DNA from 3 places in the Streptomyces sp. ITFR-6 genome. Region 2 is predicted to be linked to each of the others. Evidence: riboswitches for the same ligand, from Rfam matches in the RefSeq annotation. Region 2 holds a riboswitch; each other region holds the start of a gene.
What was found. A riboswitch is a leader RNA that binds a small molecule or an ion and turns the genes downstream of it on or off. The one in region 2 is predicted to bind cyclic di-AMP.
Positions count from the first base shown of each region.

Region 1 (6,247 bases), 4.1 Mb from region 2:
ATCATCAGGGGCAGCACGTCGTTGCCCCAGCCCGGGTCGACGCCGGAGACGAACAGTGAGCCGCCGCCGTCCGCGACAGCGGCCAGCACCGGGCCGCGCAGCTCGGGCGGGGCGCTCCGCTGGTCGTAGAGGGCGTACAGGGCGGGGGTGACGACCACCGCCCCGGTCCGGACCGCCCTGGTGATGTCGGCGAGCGCCTCGTCGGGGCGGATGTCCCCGGAGGCCGCGTACACGACCGCGCCGGGAGCGGTGGCCAGCACCGCGTCGATGTCGTCGGTCGCCGCGACGCCCAGATCGCGGCCGGTCCCGGCGAGGTCGCCCGCGTCGCGGCCCACCTTGCCCGGATCGTGAACAAGCACATGCGCCAGTTTCAGGGCCGGATGGGCCTCGACGGCGCGGATGGCCGCGCGGCCGACATTGCCGGTTCCCCAGACCACCGTGGAAATCATGCGGCGGAGGGTAGCGCGCGAGATGAAAGGTTCATAGTGCCATCGCGCACCCGGTTGCGGGGCGGCCTGAGCGGGCCCGAGGGGGGCCGCACGGCACGCGAAAGGGGTGGGAAGGAGCCGCGTGGCTCCTTCCCACCCCTGCGCCCGGTCCCTCCCGAAGGCGGGGCCGGGGCATGTCAGTAGGCGCCGAAGACGTTGTCGATGGAGCCGTAGGTGGCCGCGGCGTAGTTGCACGCGGCGGTGATGTTGGCGACCGGGTCGAGGATGTCCGTCGACGTACCGGCCACGTGGTAGGCCTCGAAGGTGGGCTGGATCACCTGGAGGAGACCCTTGGAGGGCGTGCCGGCGACGGCGTTCGAGTCCCAGTTGTTCACGATCTGCGGGTTGCCGGAGGACTCGCGGATCACGTTGCGGTAGATGCCGTCGTAGCTGCCCGGGATGCCGTTCTGGGCCATCACGGCGAGCGACTCCTTGATCCAGCCGTCGAGGTCGTCGGTGTACGCCGTCGCGGCCTGCGCGGGGGCGGTGGCAGCGGTCTCGGTGGCGGTGGTCTTCTCCGCGACGGGCGCGGCCGTCCGCTCGGAGCGGTCGGCGCGGTCGGTCCCCTCGGACCGGTCGGACGACTGCGCGGCGTCGGTCGCGGGCTTCGATTCGGTCGCGGCCTTCGATTCGGCGGTGGGAGCCGCCTTCGGGGCTACGGCGGCGGACTTGGCGCCGATGGTCAGCTTGAGGCCCGGGTGAATCAGGTCGGGGTTTCCGCCGACCGCACTCCGGTTGTCCTGGTAGAGCCGCTCCCAGCCACCACTGAGGGAATGCCCACGGGCGATCTTGGCAAGCGAATCGCCGGAGACCACGGAATAGACGGTGGACTCCGCCTTGTGGGCCGCAATTCCCTTGGCAGCAAAGGGGGTCGAGGACGCCGACTTTTCCGCGACGGCGGGGTGCGCCGGTGCGGCAGAAGCGGATCCGGCACCGATCAGGGGGAGCGCGAGAACGACTCCGCCCGTGCTCACGGCGATGAAGCCGCGGGTCAGGGTGGTGGACTTGAAACGACGGTACTTACCCGTGATGGGCATGGCGTATTTCCTCTCCGCCGCCTGCGAGGTGAGCTGTCGGGTTCGGACTGGAGATGTCCGGCCGCACATGATGGCGACTTAACCCCAAGCCGCTCCGGATTCCGGACCGGCAGTAAACCTGGGTCCCCCGCTCCTGCCGTAGGTGAGTGGGTCGGGTTCCCGGACGGCGGCAGGATTCGGCGTTCCATCCGGATTGACGGTGACCGTAAGCGAAAAACGCCGGACGAAACAAGCCCGGAATTCTTGATCCCAATTGATTCGCAAGATCAATTAAAGGAAATGCCCAGCATCAGACCTCTCGGGGGAAGTCAACTTTCTTGGCACAGCAGGGAACCGAGGCCGGACGCACCGCGTCCGGGGCCGGGAAGGTGATGCTGACCACTGAGCCCGAAAAGGGTGATTTGCTCAATATTCATCACCTTTGGACTATGAAAAAAGGTTCTTCGGTGGGTTATTAATGATGAATACGACTAACTACACAATTAGGACATTCCATCAAGCTCTACAGCCGGACGGCCGCAGCACTCGCGGCGTGGCGCCTCCGTCAATACATCTCTATTGATGCATCTAAATAGATGTACTACGGTGTGAGGCATCGGTCGGCGCTCATGGCGCCGCCCACCACTGAGACCGGGAGAACCCCATGTTCCTCGACACCGATGGCGCCACGCTCCACTACGAGATCCGCGGCTCCGGTCCCCTGCTGCTCGTCTCCCAGAGCGGTGAGGGCGACGCCGACCGCAGCACCGACCTGGTCGACCGGCTCGTGGACAGCTGGACCGTGGTCACCTACGACCGCCGGGGCCTCTCCCGTAGCACGCTCGACGATCCCGGACAGCGCGTCACCATGGCGCGGCACGCCGACGACGTGCACCGGCTGCTGGCCGAACTGACCGATGAGCCCGCCCTGATGCTCGGATGCAGCATGGGCGCCGCCATCGGGCTGCACCTGGCGCTCGCCCACCCCGAGCAGCTCGGGCTGCTCGGGGCACACGACCCGGTCACGCCGTCCCTGCTGCCCGCCGGACAGCGCGAGCAGCACACCGCCGAGCTGGCGCACCTTCAGGACATCCACCGCGACGGCGGTCTGGCAGCGGCCTTCCCCGAGATCGCCCGGGTCCTCGGCATCGACCCGGCGCGCCAGGAGACCGAACCGGGGCTCACCCCGATGCCGCTCACCCCGCGCCGTGTGGCGAACTTCGGCTTCTTCATCGAGCGCGACTTCACCGCGGTCATCGAAGCCGAGCTCGACCGGGAGGCGCTGCGGGCGACTCCCGTACGCATCGTGCCCGCGAGCGGCAGCACCACGGCGCCATCCGTCTTCGTCGGCCAGTGCGCACAGAGCCTCGCCGGACTGGTCGGCCGGGAGACCGTCCCGTTCCCCGGCGGGCACAACGGCAACACCACGCATCCGCGGGCGTTCGCGACCCGGCTGCGGGACGTGCTGTCCGGGGTATGAGCGGGGGCGCTGTCGGACGGACGGGACGACGGCCGCCGCCCCGTCACGGCGAGCGGATCAGTGCGGCCTGCTACCGCCCTCGCGCCGGAGCCGCGCCGAGAGGTGGTGCTGGAGCGGCTGGCCGACCGCCGCGAGGTCGTGGACGAATTCGAGCGTGCCGTCATCCGTCAGGGTGTAGCGACGGCGGGTGGCGCTGACCTCCTTGGCGGTGGGCGCGAGCGCGACCTGATGGGTGGCGAGGTCGGCCACGCCGTCGGCCGCACGGCCCGTCAGGATCTCCGCGACACCGGTGGGCTGAGTGATCAGCGCCTCCACCCGCCCGTCCGCCTGCATCCGCCACCAGCCGCTCTCCCGTGCGGACGGCCGCAACAGGGCGCCGTCCGCGTCGAGCAGCCAGGCGCGCGCCTCGTAATGGAGGAAGGGCCGCCCGTCGTGACTGAAGGTCACCTGCTGCGCGTACCGGAACTCCTCGGCGAGCGTCAGGTACTCACCGCTGCCCCGCCCGGCCCAGGTGCCCAGGAACCCGCTCAGCGGTGCGAGCAGAGCGTGCGGGGCAGGCGCCGCGTCCGGCCGGAACGCGTCGGGGTACGGGTGCTGCTGGGCGGGGTCGAACATCGTGCGCGCTCCTGGGTCGGTGACGGTGACGGTGACGGTTGGCAGCCTGGGGGCTCTCCCGTCGATCCGGTGCCGGGCCGGTACGCCGCGCTGTCCCCGGGGCGGACCGTGTCAGCTGCTGGACCTGGCCATCACACCGCCGTTGCCCCGGCGGCTGCTGAGAGGGCCTCGGCTGTCGCCGGGTCGGCCGGCAGGAACGCCTCCAGCTTCAGTTCGGCAAGCGTCACGTCGACCGCGGTGGCGAAGGTGGTCACCGTCGTCATCAGGCGGAGCCCACCGTACGAGGACCGCAGGCGGAGCGGCACCGCGAAACCGAGTTGCCCGGCGGACGGCGCCGGTTCGGGAACGTACCCGGTGAGCTCGGCCCGCAACTCCTCCAGATGGTCGAGACGCACCAGGATGTGGCGCGCCCACTCCGCGAGGTTGAGGATGCGGGGGGCCGGTCCGTCGGGATGCAGCGCCAGGCGGTAGACATTCGTCCCCGGACCCACCAGCTCGGCAGCCGCGCCTTCGGTGATCAGGTCGAATGCGGTGTTCGCGGCGATCAGGTCACCGCCCCGGTCCACGACCAGCGCCGGATACGGCAGATGCCCGCGGAGGATGTGGTCGATCGCCGCGCGCACGGGGGCCAGCACCGGGTCGTCCAGTGAGCTCTCCGGGTAGGCGGGCGCGTACCCGGCGGCCAGCAGCAGCTCGTTCCGCTCCCGAAGCGGCAGCTCCAGCGACTCGGCCAGGCGCACGACGATGTTCCGGCCCGGGATGGACCTGCCGGATTCGATGAAGCTGAGGTGGCGCTGGGTGGTGCCCGCGCGCAGGGCCAGATCGAGCTGGCTGATATGACGGCGGGTGCGACGTTCACGAAGCGTACGGGGGAAGTCCACGGTCCTTTTGTAACGGCACCGAAGGGTCCGGGCCATTCCCTGCGGGGAATTGTCGCCACTCGCACCGGCCATGAGCATTCCCGGCATGGACATCGGTGTACTGCTTCCGACCGGAACCGCCCAGTGGGGGCCTGCCGGCGACCCTCGCGAACTGATCGCCTTCGGCCGCGATGCCGAACGCTTGGGGTTCTCCTCGCTCTTCGCCAACGATTCCCTGCTCAGCCCGCGCGTCGAGACGCTGACGATGCTGGCCGCTCTCGCCCCGGTGACCGAGACCGTGACGCTGGGCACCGCCGCGCTGATGCCGTTCCTCCGCCGTCCGGTCCAGGCCGCTCAGGCACTCGCGTCGGTCGACCTGCTGTCCGGTGGCCGGCTCACCGTGACCGTCGGCGCGGGCTTCCCCGGCCGCCTGGGGCGGCCCCTCTGTCCGAGCTGCCGTGGGAAAGGCGCTTCGCCCGTCTGGACGAGACGGTCGCACTGTGGCGGGCCCTGTGGGACGGCGCCGGCTCCTTCCACGGAGAGATCCTCCGGTTCGACGACATCCCGCCCACGACCCGGCCGCCCCGGCCCGGCGGCCCGCCCGTCTGGCTCGGCGGCGCGACCCCCGCGGCGCTGGCCCGCACCGGCCGGATGTACGACGGATGGCTTCCCTACCCGCCCCACCCCGCCGACTACGCGTCAGGCCTCCGCGCAGTCCGCGAAGCTGCGGCCGACGCAGGACGCGAGACCGAGGACATCGCCCCCGCGCTCTTCGTCTCGGTAAGGATCGACGACGACATCGAGAGCGGCCGTCGGGCCCTGGAGGACTACGCGCGCGCCACCTATGGCATGCCGCTGGAGGAGTTGGAGGGGCATATCTCGACGTCGCGGAGATACATGGTGAGTGCTGACGCGACGTCGACCCGAAGTCCGGGGTCCAGCGAGTTGTGGCTTTCGTAGTAGATACGGGCCGCCGAAGCACTGGTCCGCGTCAGCCAATAGAGGGTGACGTCGTCAAGAACGCGGTCGATGGAAATCCTCTCGAAGGGGCTGTCCTCGGTATCCGACCACCCCGCGAACTTGTCGAGGATCCAGGCAAGAAGCCCGACCGGTGAATCGACGAGCGCATAGCCGATGGTCTGCGGGCGGGTCGCCTGCTGCTTCGCGTATGCCGCGCGGTGGCGCCAGAAGCCGGCGGTCTCCTCGGTCCATTCGCGCTCGGTCGCCGTCAGTCCGTCCGTGGTCAATCCGGGCGGCGCCTCGGCGAACGTGGTGTGGATGCCGAGAACGTGTGCCGGGAACCTGCCGCCGAGGACCGTGGTGATGTTGCCTCCCCAGTCGCCGCCGTGGGCCAAGAACCTGCTGTAGCCGAGCCTCCCCATCAGTTCCACCCACGCGGCCGCGATCTTCTCGGTTCCCCATCCGGTGGTGGCCGGCCTGTCGCTGTAGCCGAAGCCCGGCAGCGACGGCACCACGACGTGGAACGCCGGCGCGGCGGCGTCCTCCGGATCCGCCAGCTCCTCCACCGCGTCGACGAACCGGGCGATGCTGTCCGGCCAGCCGTGCGTCAGGAGCAGAGGGGTGGCATCCGCGCGCCTGGACCGGCGATGCAGGAAGTGGATTCCCAGACCGTCGATGGTCGTGCGGAACTGACCGATGCGGTTGAGGAGCTCCTCGAAGGGCCGCCAGTTGTACTCGGTGCGCCAGTAGTTCACGACATCGACGAGGTCGGCGAGCGGAACGCCCTGCTCCCATCGGCGGGGGCCGGGCGGGGCCCCACGGACCGTC
Region 1 covers NZ_CP134612.1:7,853,252-7,859,498, reverse strand. Annotated here, with positions in the region: gene RLT59_RS35570 (NAD(P)H-dependent amine dehydrogenase family protein) at 1-449, opposite strand, end outside; gene RLT59_RS35565 (LysM peptidoglycan-binding domain-containing protein) at 626-1,525, opposite strand; cyclic di-AMP (ydaO/yuaA leader) riboswitch at 1,529-1,717, opposite strand; gene RLT59_RS35560 (alpha/beta fold hydrolase) at 2,169-2,984, shown strand; gene RLT59_RS35555 (nitrobindin family protein) at 3,042-3,599, opposite strand; gene RLT59_RS35550 (MmyB family transcriptional regulator) at 3,731-4,480, opposite strand; partial or broken gene RLT59_RS39520 (LLM class flavin-dependent oxidoreductase) at 4,551-5,419, shown strand; partial or broken gene RLT59_RS35545 (epoxide hydrolase family protein) at 5,329-6,247, opposite strand, start outside.
Region 1: it holds a riboswitch for cyclic di-AMP, as region 2 does, so the genes downstream of both, RLT59_RS35565 (LysM peptidoglycan-binding domain-containing protein) here and RLT59_RS17110 (M23 family metallopeptidase) in region 2, are expected to answer to the same signal.

Region 2 (6,247 bases):
CGCCAATGCTGAGTTCTGCGGGGATGTCCACGGTTCCGCCCCCTCGATCTGGCCGATGCCGGTCCGGTCCCGCGCCGGCTCGCTACTCGCCCGTGACGCCGTCGATGGCCTCGCGGAGGAGATCCGCGTTGCCGACGTGGCGGGCGTACTCCTCGATCATGTGCTCCAGGATGAACCGCACATCGGTGCCACCGAATTCAGGGTTCGGCACGATGCGCGTGAGGTCGGCGGTCACCTTGGCGAAGACCTGTCGCGACTCCTCGCACGCCTTGAGGTAGTCCTCGTACACGTCCTTGGCGGGCGTCGCGTCCGACTCGTCGTACCACTCGCCGCCGTCAGCGGTGACGTAGGTCCGATAGGGGAAGAAGCAGGGCGTCGTGCCGGCCAACGCCAGCTGGAACCAGGCACGTTCGGCGCCCTGCAGGTGCCTCATGAGCCCCAGCAGGGTCAACGCGGAGGACCGCAAAGGGCGTAACCGCAGCTGTTCGTCCGAGAGGCTCTCGCACTTCCACAGGAACGTTGCCCGGTGGTAGTCGAGATTCGAGGCGATCACCTCCAGCCACGGGCCCGACAGCGCACGCTCGGGCCGGATGATCTTCTGGACCACAATGTCGCTCACCGCGGAAGCTCCTCATGGGTCATCAAGCTCGGTCGAGTTCGGACGTGCCTGGCGGGCACGTTCCCGAGTAGGACGCCGCTTAGCGTCGCAACTCATCGGTCGCCGGGCCGCGTACAGGGGCACCCCCCGGCCCCGCCCTGTGGGCAGTGCGTCGGTGCATCGGGGGAAAGCCGGATGTGGCGGTCCCCGCGGCGCTGGTGGCCGGCTACCGGGCCGAGCGGTTCCGCACCTGCTCGCCGGAGGAGTTGGTCGGGCCGGCCATGCGGGATTCGCGGAAGTTCTACCCCGGCACGGACGTGCTCGCCGCGATGATCATCCGCGAGGTGACGGGCCTCAGCTGGGCACACGAGCTGAACGACCGCATCATCCGTCCGCTGGGCCTCAGAGGCACCAGTACGCCCGGCCCGTCCCCCTTCATACCGGAGCTACACCTCGTACGGCACCGGCACCGATGTCACGGTGCTCAATCCGAACGCGCCGGTGCGGGCGTCGGCACCCGCGCCGACGCCCGCACCGCGCGGCGCTCCGGGTCAGACGAGAAGCTGCGTCTTCGCCTGCTGGTACTCCTCGTCCGTGATCGCGCCCTTGTCCTTGAGATCGGCCAGTTTCGCCAGGTCCTCGACGTGGTTGCCCTTCGTCGCGCCGCCGCCCGCGTCCGTTCCTGCGGCGTCTCTCTCGTACGCCTTGAAGGCGGCATCCCGATCCTTCGCCTCTTTCGCGTCACGCGCGCTCATGGACTTGCCGCGGGCGATCACGTAGATCAGGACGCCCAGATACGGCAGCACCAGGGCGAGGATCAGCCAGCCCGCCTTGGCCCATCCACCCAGGTCGTGGCTGCGGAAGATGTCCATGATCACGCGGAAGAGGAGGAACAGCCACATGATCCAGAGAAAAACCAGAGCATGGTCCAGAAGAGGTTGAGCAAGGGGTAGTCGTCCATCGTCCACTCCAGGGAGCCGCGTCCAATGGGTGAATACGAAATAATTCATACCATCGCATTTCGGGTGCCGTGCGGTGGGTGAGCGGTGTGGTCATCGGTGGAGGCCCTCAGGCAGGCCGCGATGAGAGACCGGGAGCAGCTCGCGGCAGCGGCAGAACACGAGCCCCCGTAATACGTTCTCGATTTCGCCACGTTGAGTTCTCCGTTGAAGTCTTCCGGCGAGGTCTCCGTCGAGGCCTCCGGTGCGGTCGGTGGGCGACCGGGCCGGGTGGCGAGGAGTGCGGGGTGGTCATGAGTGCGTCGGACATGCCGTAGAGTGGTGTTTACCGACGCGGGGTGGAGCAGCTCGGTAGCTCGCTGGGCTCATAACCCAGAGGTCGCAGGTTCAAATCCTGTCCCCGCTACTGAAGAATCAGGCCCGGTACGCATAGCGCGTGCCGGGCCTGATTCGTTTCCGTACGTACGTGCCGCGCCGCGCGCGTCATCCCATTGGCCGTCGAGCACTCGCCCCGCGACCGTGCTCCGGGAAGTCTGGGGGTGGTGCGCGGTACCGTTCGCGGCCCTGAGCGCACCGGGCAGGAGAGCAAAGGTGGGGAAGCGGGAGCAGCGGCGGGGGAGGCGCACCTATGAGGTCCGGAACCGCCGGCTCGTCCGGGTACTGCCCGGGGTCATGCTCATCGGCGGGTTGCTGTTCGACTTCTTCACTCCGCCCGCCTTCACCGCTGTTCCCCTGTTCGCCGCGGCCCCGCTGATCGCCGCACCGTTCTTCTCGCGGGCCGGCACGATCCGGGTCGGGGCCGGTGCGCTGCTGTGTGTGGCCGCGCTGTGGCTCTACGGCGGAACGCTGTTCCGGGTCGTGCCGTTCATCGAGCTGCTCACCGTCCTCACCGTCTCGGTCCTCGCGGTCTTCATCAACGGGGTCGTCCGGCGCAGCAACGAGCAGCTGGCCTCCGCCCGGGTCATCGCGGCGACCGCCATGCGCGCGGTGCTGCCGACCCCGTCCGACCGGATCGGCGGGCTGTACGTGGCCGCGCGGTACGAGGCGGCACAGGCGGACGAGTTCGTCGGCGGTGACCTGTTCTCGGTCACGGACACCCCGTACGGGGTGCGGCTGGTGGTCGGGGACGTGCGCGGCAAGGGCCTGGACGCGGTGGAGGCGGTGGCGGTGATCATCGGGGCGTTCCGGGAGGCCGCCGAGCAGGAGCGGTCACTGGAGGGGGTGGCTCAGCGGCTGGAGCGCGCGCTGGCGCGGGAGTCGAGCAGGCGCGGCGGGCTCGACGCGGTCGAAGGGTTCGTCACCGCCGCGCTGGCGGAGATCCCGCAGGGCTCCAGCCGGGTGCGCGTGGTCAACCGCGGCCACCCCGAACCGCTGCTGCTGCACTCGGACGGGGCGCTGGAGCAGCTGCGGCCCACGTTGCCCGCGCTGCCCCTGGGGATGGACCTGGGCGTGTGGCCGGACCGCTCCGACGAGTGGGAGCTGCCCGCGGGGTCGACGCTGCTCCTCTATACGGACGGCCTCTCCGAGGCCCGGGACGCCGACGGGGTCTTCTACGATCCCGCCGAGCGGCTGCGCGGACGGATCTTCCCGGGGCCCGAGGAGCTGCTGTCGGCGCTGACCGATGACGTACGGCTGCACACCGGTGGGGTGACGACCGATGACATGGCCCTGCTCGCGGTCGTGCGCCCGACCGAGGGGCAGCCGGACCGGCGCACGACCGTGAAGATCGTGGGCCTGGACGGCGGAGCCGGGTAAAGCCGTGTGCGGCCCGGTGATGACGAGTGCGGCCTGGTGATGACGAGTGTGGCCCGGTGAAGCCGGGTGCGGCCCTGTGGAGCCCGGGTGAACCTGGTCGGAGCCGGGTGAAGATGAGAGGCTGGACGGGGGGAGTGTGGACGGATGTGGGGAGAGAGGTGCGGCCGATGCCACCGTGCGTAACCACAGGGAACCCCTCCGCATAACATTTGACGCAACGTCAGAAGACGGCTAACGGCTGAGGGGTGATCAACTCGCCCGATTCCACCCGGTTGTGTCCCGTAAAGTCCAGGCCAAGGATCGGAACGATCAGTTGGAACGGCTTGGAATCGGGCCGGTGTGTCTATTAACGTTCGATAACGCAGCGCGGTTGTCCCAGCCGCCGTCAGTGGCGGCACCGTGCGCGAGCGCCGAATTCCGCAAGGAAACCGGGGAACCACCTACATGGGGTGAATCGGGCATCTCTGTCTCGTTGAGAGGCGGAGGAACCCGTAGGAGACCTTCCTGCTCCGAACCCGTCAGCTAACCCGGTAGGCGAGAAGGAAGGAAAGGAGCGCGCCCCAGTGGCGTCCAACAAGCCTGCCCCCGAAGCCCCCTACCGGTTCGCCCCCGAACACGGAAACGACTTCGGAACCGGGCCCGGTGCCGCTTACGGCGCCAACCACGGAACCGCTTACGGAACCGATCACGGTGCCGACTACGGAACCGCCTACGGGACCGATCGGGGCAGCGAGTTCGGGACCGAGTTCGGCAACGGCCTCCGCGCCGACGAGGCCGAATCCGACCGGGCGTGGGAGGAATGGAACCCCACGGAGGAGTCCATCCGCCCCGTGCGCGGCAAGCACCGCGTCGCCAAGCAGCGCAACGGGCTCGCCCGTAGCTCCACCGTCCTCGGCGTCGGTGTCATCGCGGCCGTCGGTGCGGGTGGCATGGCCTCCGCCCAGAGCAAGCCGCCCGTGTCTATCTCCCTTCCCGACGCCATCTCGGACAAACTTCCCGAGGCCAAGTCCCTGCCCGGCGTCGGCGCGTTGTTCTCGGGTGAGTCCGAGGCGGAGAAGACCGAGGTCGTGACTGCCGCCGCCCCGCTGACGACGGCCGGCATCACCACCACGGAGGCCGAGCAGGGCACGACGGACGCCGGTGAGGCGCTCCGCGCCCGCATCCTCCAGCAGGCCGAGCAGCAGCAGGACTCCGCCGACGCCGAGGCCAGGGCGGCCGAGGAGAAGGCCGCGGAGGAGAAGGCCGCCGCAGAGGCGAAGAAGCAGCAGGACGCCGCCGAGGCCAAGGCCGCCGCCGCGAAGAAGAAGGCCGCGGAAGAGGCGAAGAAGAAGGCGGAAGCGGTGCGGCTCGCCAAGCTCGCCGCCAGCTACGCCATCCCCACCTACTCGTACACGATCACCTCGACCTTCGGTGAGGCCGGTTCGATGTGGTCCTCCGGCTACCACACGGGCCTCGACTTCGCGGCGCCGACCGGTACCCCGATCAAGGCCATCCACAGCGGCACCATCAAGTCCGCCGGCTGGTCCGGCGCGTACGGCTACCGCACGGTCCTGGAGCTTGAGGACGGTACGGAGCTGTGGTTCTGCCACCAGTCCTCGATCGGTGTCAGCGTCGGCCAGCAGGTCACCACCGGGGACACCATCGGACGCGTGGGCGCGACCGGCAACGTGACCGGCCCGCACCTCCACCTTGAGGTCCACACCCCGGACGGCACCGGCATCGACCCGATGCCGTGGCTGCGCGCCCGTGGCCTGACGGTCTGAGTCCACCGAAGTCCACGTCCAACGAACCCCGGCAGTCCTGACGCTCACCCCCCCGACGTCAGGGCTGCCGGTCTTCGTCCGTGCCGGTCGGTTCCGCCGGTCCGGGCCGTGGCGTACGGGTGTAGCTGTAGTCGCCATGGAATAGCGCGTGCGGTGCGGTGGGTTGTTCCATCCATGACTTCTCTCGGCAGACTCGGTTCCTCCGGCCTCCAGGTCTCCACGCTCTCCCTCGGCGGCAACGTCTTCGGCTGGACCGCCGACGAGGCGCAGTCCTTCGCCGTTCTCGACGCGTACACGGCGGGCGGCGGCAACTTCGTCGACACGGCCGACACGTACACCTCCTGGATCCCCGGCAACGTGGGCGGCGAGTCGGAGAACCTCATCGGCAAGTGGTTCGCCGCGCGGGGCAACCGGTCCGACGTCGTCCTGGCCACCAAGGTCGGCTCCCACCCCGAGTACAAGGGGCTCGCCGCCGCCACCATCAAGGCCGGGGCGGAGGAGTCGCTGCGCCGGCTCGGCACGGACTACATCGACCTCTACTACACGCACCACGACGACGAGACCGTCCCCGTCGAGGAGATCATCACCGCCCTCGACCAGTTGGTGAAGGAGGGCAAAGTCCGCGAGATCGCCGCCTCCAACATCAGCCCGGCACGGCTCCGCGCCTCGCTGGAGTTCTCCGAGCGCGAGGGACTGGCCCGTTACGTGGCGCTCCAGCCGCACTACAACCTCGTCTCGCGCGACACCTACGAGGGCGAGCTCCAGGACCTGAGCGCCGAGGCCGGGATCGCTGCCGTCCCGTACTTCGCTCTCGCTTCCGGCTTCCTGACCGGCAAGTACCGCGCGGGTGCGACCGTGGACAGTGCCCGCGCCGGTCGCGCCGCCCAGCACCTGGAGACGGAGCGCGGCCAGAAGGTCCTCACCGCGCTCGACGCGATCGCGCAGGAGCGGGACGCCGAGATCGCCACGGTGGCGCTGGCCTGGCTGGCCTCCCGGCCGACCGTGGTCTCACCGATCGCCTCCGCCCGTACGGTCGAGCAGCTTCCCGCGCTGCTGGCCGTCGACGATCTGCGGCTGACGGACCAGGAGCTGACCGCCCTCACCGAGGCGTCCGCCTAGTCCGCCCGGTCTGCCTGCCTGGTCCGCCCGGACGGCCTGTTCCGTCTGGTCCG
Region 2 covers NZ_CP134612.1:3,762,828-3,769,074, reverse strand. Annotated here, with positions in the region: gene RLT59_RS17130 (DinB family protein) at 83-619, opposite strand; partial or broken gene RLT59_RS17125 (SHOCT domain-containing protein) at 1,150-1,559, opposite strand; tRNA gene RLT59_RS17120 (tRNA-Met) at 1,890-1,963, shown strand; gene RLT59_RS17115 (PP2C family protein-serine/threonine phosphatase) at 2,149-3,312, shown strand; cyclic di-AMP (ydaO/yuaA leader) riboswitch at 3,711-3,864, shown strand; gene RLT59_RS17110 (M23 family metallopeptidase) at 3,876-5,075, shown strand; gene RLT59_RS17105 (aldo/keto reductase) at 5,250-6,194, shown strand.

Region 3 (6,247 bases), 1.4 Mb from region 2:
CGCGGCGTGGGCGACGGCGAGCGAGACGCCGAGGATGGCGTTGGCGCCGAGCGAGCCCTTGTTCTCCGTGGCGTCCAGGTCGAACATGGCCTGGTCGATCAGCCGCTGCTCGGTCGCGTCGTAGCCGACGAGCTCCGGGCCGATCTGCTCGATCACGGCGAGGACCGCCTTCTCGACGCCCTTTCCGTGGTAGCGGTTGGGGTCACCGTCGCGAAGCTCAATGGCCTCGAAAGCACCGGTGGAGGCTCCGGACGGAACGGCAGCACGGCCCGTGCTGCCGTCGTCGAGGCCAACCTCGACCTCGACCGTGGGGTTGCCCCGGGAGTCGAGGATTTCCCGGGCTACGACGACGTCGATGGACGGCACGAGGCATCTCCTTCTGGGATATGACGCTGGTTGTGCAGGGTCGCTTTGGCCTTGCGACAAGAGCCTAACCGGCCCGGCCGTCTCAGTCGGCCGCCCGCCCGTCCCCTGGGACGAAAAAGGACCCAAGAGCAGTCATAGCGGGATGAAAGACCAGAAATTTACTGACCGGTAACTACAACAGTTGAACAGTCGGTACGCCGGACCGCCCGTCCGCCGGACCGGCGGCCGACAGGCCCCGGCCCGGCACGCGTGGGGGAAGACGCGAACCGGGCCGGGGAGTGCGGCGAGGAAAGTGGGCGCCGTACTACTTCGCCAGGTGGAGCTGCTGACCCGGGAAGATCATGTCGGCGTCCTCGACGATGTCCTTGTTGAGCTTGAACAGCTGCTGCCAGCCGCCCTTGACCTTGTGGTCGGCCGCGATCTTGCTCAGCGAGTCGCCGGTGACGACCTTGTACTCGCCGTCACCCTTCTCGACCTTCTCGCCGGTCGGGGTGGTCACGGTCTTCTTCTGCCCGGCCCCGGGGGCGGTCGAGCGGTCCGAGCGGTTGGTGGCCGGAGCCTCGGTGCGCTCGGCCTTCTTCGGCTCGGCCTGCTGCGCCGGAGCGGACTCCCGCTTGGGAGCGGTCTCCGCCTTGGGGGCGCTGGAGCCGGTGTCGACGCCCGGGTCGACACCGTCGTTGCTCAGGTTGCCGGCACCGGCGCAGGACCAGGCGCCCGGTCCCTGCATGTCGAGGAGCTTCTCGGCGACCGCGATCTGCTGGGCCTTGGTGGCCAGGTCGGCGCGGGCCGCGTACTGGGTACCACCGGCGGCGGCCCAGCTGGACTGCGAGAACTGCAGACCGCCGTAGTAGCCGTTGCCGGTGTTGATGGACCAGTTGCCGCCGGACTCGCACTGGGCGACCGCGTCCCACGTGGAGACGGAGGCGGCGGAGGCGCCGGTGGCACCCATCAGGGGCACGGCGATGGCGGCACCGGTCACACCGGCGAGCGTGGCGATACGGACGGCCTTGGACGGGCGGCGGTGCTTGTTGCCCTTGCTGTTGAGCAGCATCGAGACTTCTCCTCACCGACGCCTGCGAGGTGAGCTGTCGGGTTCGGGCCAAGTGAGTTGCCCGGTCGCACGTCCTAGCGCACGACTTAACCCCAAGCCGTTCCCGATGCGTCGTGTTCGACGACCGGGCCCGGCGCTTACCTGGGTCCCCCGCTCCTGCCTACGGCGCTTTACGCGTCTGTTCCCTTCGACCGACGGCAGGATTCGGCGTGACGATCGACGGGGCCCGCGGTGCGAGCGGTTCTGACCGTAAACACACCGAACCCCTACATTCAAAGAAGGACATACCGGATAAACAGTCCTTATTTGCATCTGATTAACGTCTATTTACGCAGGTCGGAACGGATGTGGGGGGACCTCCCGGACAAGACACGCGAGTTCATGCGAAGAGACCCATGTCTCACTTATTCAAAAGTGGGACATAGGCCTCTTAAGTACCCCAGGATCGAGGCATCTTCAGCTGTTGATCAGACCGTCTCCACGCTCGCTTCCGCGCCCGCTTCCACGATCGACCCGGCGTCAGGTCTCAGCCGGTCTTCACGCCGAGATCGAGGTGCTGGCCGGGGAGGATGAGGTCCGGGTCGGAGCCGACGGCCGCCTTGTTGGCCTCGTACAGCCCGGTCCAGCCGCCGGGCAGCTTCTGCGCGTCGGCGATGGCCCAGAGGTTGTCGCCGGGCCGGACGGTGTACGTGCCGTCGGCGGCCGGCGCGCCCGTGCCGCGTCCGTCCGCGTCCCCCCGCGAGGCGTGCCGCCCCGCGTCCCGGCCGTCACCGGTCCGCTCCGGGGCCGGCGCTCCGCGGTGCTTGCCGCCCGCCTCCGCGGCCGGGGAGGACCCGTCCCGGCCACCGGAGGGGTCACCCGCGCCGGAGGAGCCGGACGCCGGGGGCGTGGCGTCCGGGGAGGACGAGGCGTCCGCCTTCCGGTCCTTGCCGGCCGGGCCGGACGTGGCGTCGTCCGACGGGGCCTTCGTGGCGTCCTCGGCCGCGTCGTCCGCCGGGTCCGCGCTCTCTGACGGGTCGGCAGTCGCGGACGGGTCCGCGCTCCCGGCCGGGTCCGCGCTCTCCGCCGGGTCCGCGGACGGGGTGGCGGCCGGATCGACGCCCGGATCGACACCCGGCAGGGAGCCCTCCGGGGTGAGGCCGGAGATGACGGCGCAACTGGGCCACGCCTTCGGCCCCTGATCGCCCAGCACCTTCTCCGCCACGGCGATCTGCTGCGACCGGCTGGCGAGGTCCGCGCGCGGGGCGTACGTCTCGCCGCCGTAGGACTTCCAGACCTCCTGCGAGAACTGAAGACCGCCGTAGAACCCGTTGCCGAGGTCGGCACTCCACATGCCGCCGCTCTCGCACTCCGCGACCCGGTCCCAGGTCGAGGCGTCGGCGGCGTGCGCACCGGCCGCGCCGAGCAGCGGGATGGCGATGGCCGAGCCGGTCACGCCTGCGGCGACGATGATCGCGGGTGCCTGACGAGGGCGACGGTGTCTGCCGTTCGCGGAGCCCATGGGAATGCCTTCCGTGTGACTGAAAAGGTGACTGGTGAGTCGAACGGTGAACCTAGCGGGACTCGAACGTGTGTCACAAGTCGATGCAGCGGAGATCACGCCAAAGTCACAGAGTTGACAGAGTGTCACCTTCCTTGGTGGTGGCCCCGGGGGTGAACTCCACCGGAAGCGTCCGCAGTCCGCGCATGATGAGCCCGCCGCGCCAGCGCAAATCGGTAGCTTCCCCCGCAAGTCGCAGGTCCGGGAGGCGTTTCAGCAGCGTGGCGAGCGCGGCCTGTCCCTCCAGCCGGGCGAGCGGTGCTCCCAAGCAGTAATGGATGCCGTGTCCGTAGCCGAGGTGCTGATTGTCACGCCGCGAGAGGTCCAGGGTGTCGGGAGCGCCGAACCGTTCGGGGTCCCGGTCCGCGGCGGCAAGCACCACGAGTACGGGATCCCCCTCCGCGATCCGCTGCCCGCCGATCGTCAGCGCCTCGGTGGCGAATCGCCAGGTCGCCAGCTCCACCGGGCCGTCGAAACGCAGCAGTTCCTCGACGCCGGTGGCCAGCAGCGCCGTCTCGCCCGCCGCCAGGGAACGCTGGAGCCGTTCACGCTGCTCCGGATGGCCCAGCAGGGTGTGAACGCCGTTGCCGATGAGGTTGACGGTCGTTTCGAAGCCGGCGAACAAGAGGATGAAGGCCATCGCGGCGGCCTCGTTCTCGGTCAGGTGCTCGCCGTCGTCGCTCGCCCGGATCAGCCCCGAGATCAGGTCGTCCCCGGGGTTCTCGCGCTTGCGGTGGATGAGTTCGAGCAGATATCCGCGCATCTTCTTCACGGAACGGGCTACCCCGCCCCTGGGGCCGCCGCCGTGGCGGATCATCATGCCCGCCCAGTCCCGGAAGTCGTCCTGGTCCTCGCGCGGGACGCCCAGCAGGTCGCAGATCGCGTAGATGGGGAGGGGGAAGGCGAACTCGTGGATGAGGTCCGCCTCCCCCTTCTCGACGAAGGAGTCGATGAGGCGGTCCGTCAGCTCCTGCACGCGCGGCGCGAACTCCGCGATGCGCCGGGGCGTGAACGCCTTCGACACGAGTCGCCGCAGCCGGGTGTGGTCGGGCGGGTCGATGTTCAGCAGATGCGTCATCAGCTCCGCCTTGCGCTCGCCCGGGATGCCCGTGCGGCCCTTGGCGTGCGCCGGCCCGGCGTGGTGCGCGGGGTTCTTGGAGAGCCGTGTGTCGGCGAGGGCCTGCCTGGCGTCCGCGTACCGGGTGACGAGCCAGGCGTCGACCCCGCTGGGCAGCGTGGTGCGGTGCACGGGGCTGTGCTCGCGCAGCCAGGCGTACGCGGGGTACGGGTCGGTGGCGAACTCCCAGGTGAAGAGTGCGGGGGCGGGCGGCACGGCGTCGGCCGGGTGGGCGGGGCAGGTGTCGGCGGGGCTGTCGTTCACCCCCCGACGTTATCCGCTGGCCGGGACGGCTATCCGTTGCCCTCCGCAGCCGCCCCGTGCCGCTGTCCGTTACCCTCCGCCGCCCTGATGGCGTCCCGGTAGGCGCGGCCCGCCGCGCGCAGGGCGGCCTCCGGGTCGGTGCCGTTCTCCTGGGCGCGGACGGCCAGGGCGAGGAGGCGGTAGCCGATGCCGTCGCCCTCGGGGAGCGGCACGTCGAGGCCGGCGGTGCGGGCGCGGCCGGCCAGCTTCGCGGCGAGGGCGAGGGCGGGCTGGCCGAGGGGTACGCCGTCGGTGACGGACTCGCGCTGCTTCTCGATCGCCTTGGTCCGCAGCCAGTGCGCGTGGACGTCCTCCGGGGTCTCGGCGGTCTCGTCGCCGAAGACGTGCGGGTGGCGGTGGATCAGTTTCTCGACGAGCGTGGCGGCGACGTCGTCCACGGAGAAGGGCTCCTGCTCGTCCTCTTCCGCGATGCGGGCGTGGAAGACGACCTGGAGCAGTACGTCACCGAGCTCCTCGCGCAGCTCCTCGCGGTTGCCGTCCTCGATCGCCTCGACGAGCTCGTACGCCTCCTCGATGGCGTACTTGGCGAGGCCCTTGTGGGTCTTCTGCGAGGTCCAGGGGCACTCGATCCTGATCCGGTCCATGACCTGGACGAGGTCGAGGAGGCGGGCGCCCGGCAGATCGTACGAACCGGGCAGCAGCTCCAGGTCCGGCATCTGCACCCGCCCCGAACCGGCCAGCCTCGCCAGCCCGTCGGTCAGCGGCTGGTTGCCCTCGCCCCCGGTGAGGACGACCGAGGTCCGGCCCCCGGCGCAGGAGGCGACGAGCTCCTCGGCGTCGGGGACGGCCGCCTCCACGGTGATGCCCGCCTCGCGCAGATACGGCAGCTGCGGCTGGCCGGGCTCCCCGCAGAGCACCCGGTCGGCGGCGTGCAGCGTCTGCCAGGCGGGCCAGGACAGCAGTCCGGGGGCGACGCGGTGGCTGGCGGTGAGCAGGACGATACGGCCGGGGTCTTCAGCGTTCACGCTGCGAATCTACCCGGCCGCCCGGCCGCTGCTACGCCCCGGCCTCCGCGGGGGCCCGGTCGGGCTTGGTCACCTGGTTGATCCAGGGGGCCTTGTAGTCCGCGAGCTGGATCTGCTTGTTGTCCCAGCTGCCGTAGCGCGGGTTGACGTCGACCTTGAGGGCCTTGGAGGCCTTCGTCAGCGCGTCGCCGAGGATCTTCGTGCCGGCCGGGGTCGACGGGTCCGCGCCGAGTGCCTGGGAGAGCTTGGTCAGCTGGATCTGCTCGCGCAGGAAGGAGTCGATCTGGCCGGGGGAGATCCAGCGTTCCTGGAGCACCGCGGCCCGCAGCCCCTTCTCCCCCTTGTACTGGGCGACGGCCGACTGGCGCATCTGCTGGATCTCGGCGCGGCTGACGGTGACCCCGGCGTCCGCGGAGGCCCGGTCCAGGACCCGGTCCAGGATGATCCCGTGCAGCTTGGCGCGGACGAGCTGGCCGGACTGGTCGGTGGTCTGCGCCGCCTGCTTCGAGGTGTCCTGGGCGTCGCGCACGTCCGCCACCTGGGCCTGCACGGTGGACACCGCGATCCGGTCGCCGCCCACGACGGCTGCCGCGCCGGGGTGGGCCTGGCTGCCGCAGGCGGAGAGGAGCGGCGCTGCGACGAGGGTCACGGCGGAAACGGTGAGCGCGGTGCGACGGCGGTGCAAAGGAGCCTCCCGAGGAGATTGTGCGGCGGTGCACAAGGCCTTGCGTTGATCGATGTTAGGCAGTGGAACCGGTGTGGGCCACTGATTCGACCAACGATTCGGGAGGAGTTGGGGATGTGGGCTCCCCGGGGCCCGGTCGGCGTACTGGTCAGCGGGCCGGTACGGAGGGTTTCCGGGGTGCGTCCGGGCGCAGCATGAT
Region 3 covers NZ_CP134612.1:5,180,263-5,186,509, reverse strand. Annotated here, with positions in the region: gene eno (phosphopyruvate hydratase) at 1-366, opposite strand, end outside; gene RLT59_RS23595 (transglycosylase family protein) at 671-1,417, opposite strand; cyclic di-AMP (ydaO/yuaA leader) riboswitch at 1,422-1,595, opposite strand; gene RLT59_RS23590 (transglycosylase family protein) at 1,944-2,918, opposite strand; gene RLT59_RS23585 (cytochrome P450 family protein) at 3,025-4,338, opposite strand; gene RLT59_RS23580 (nucleoside triphosphate pyrophosphohydrolase) at 4,368-5,363, opposite strand; gene RLT59_RS23575 (SurA N-terminal domain-containing protein) at 5,395-6,048, opposite strand; gene RLT59_RS23570 (GtrA family protein) at 6,197-6,247, opposite strand, start outside.
Region 3: it holds a riboswitch for cyclic di-AMP, as region 2 does, so the genes downstream of both, RLT59_RS23595 (transglycosylase family protein) here and RLT59_RS17110 (M23 family metallopeptidase) in region 2, are expected to answer to the same signal.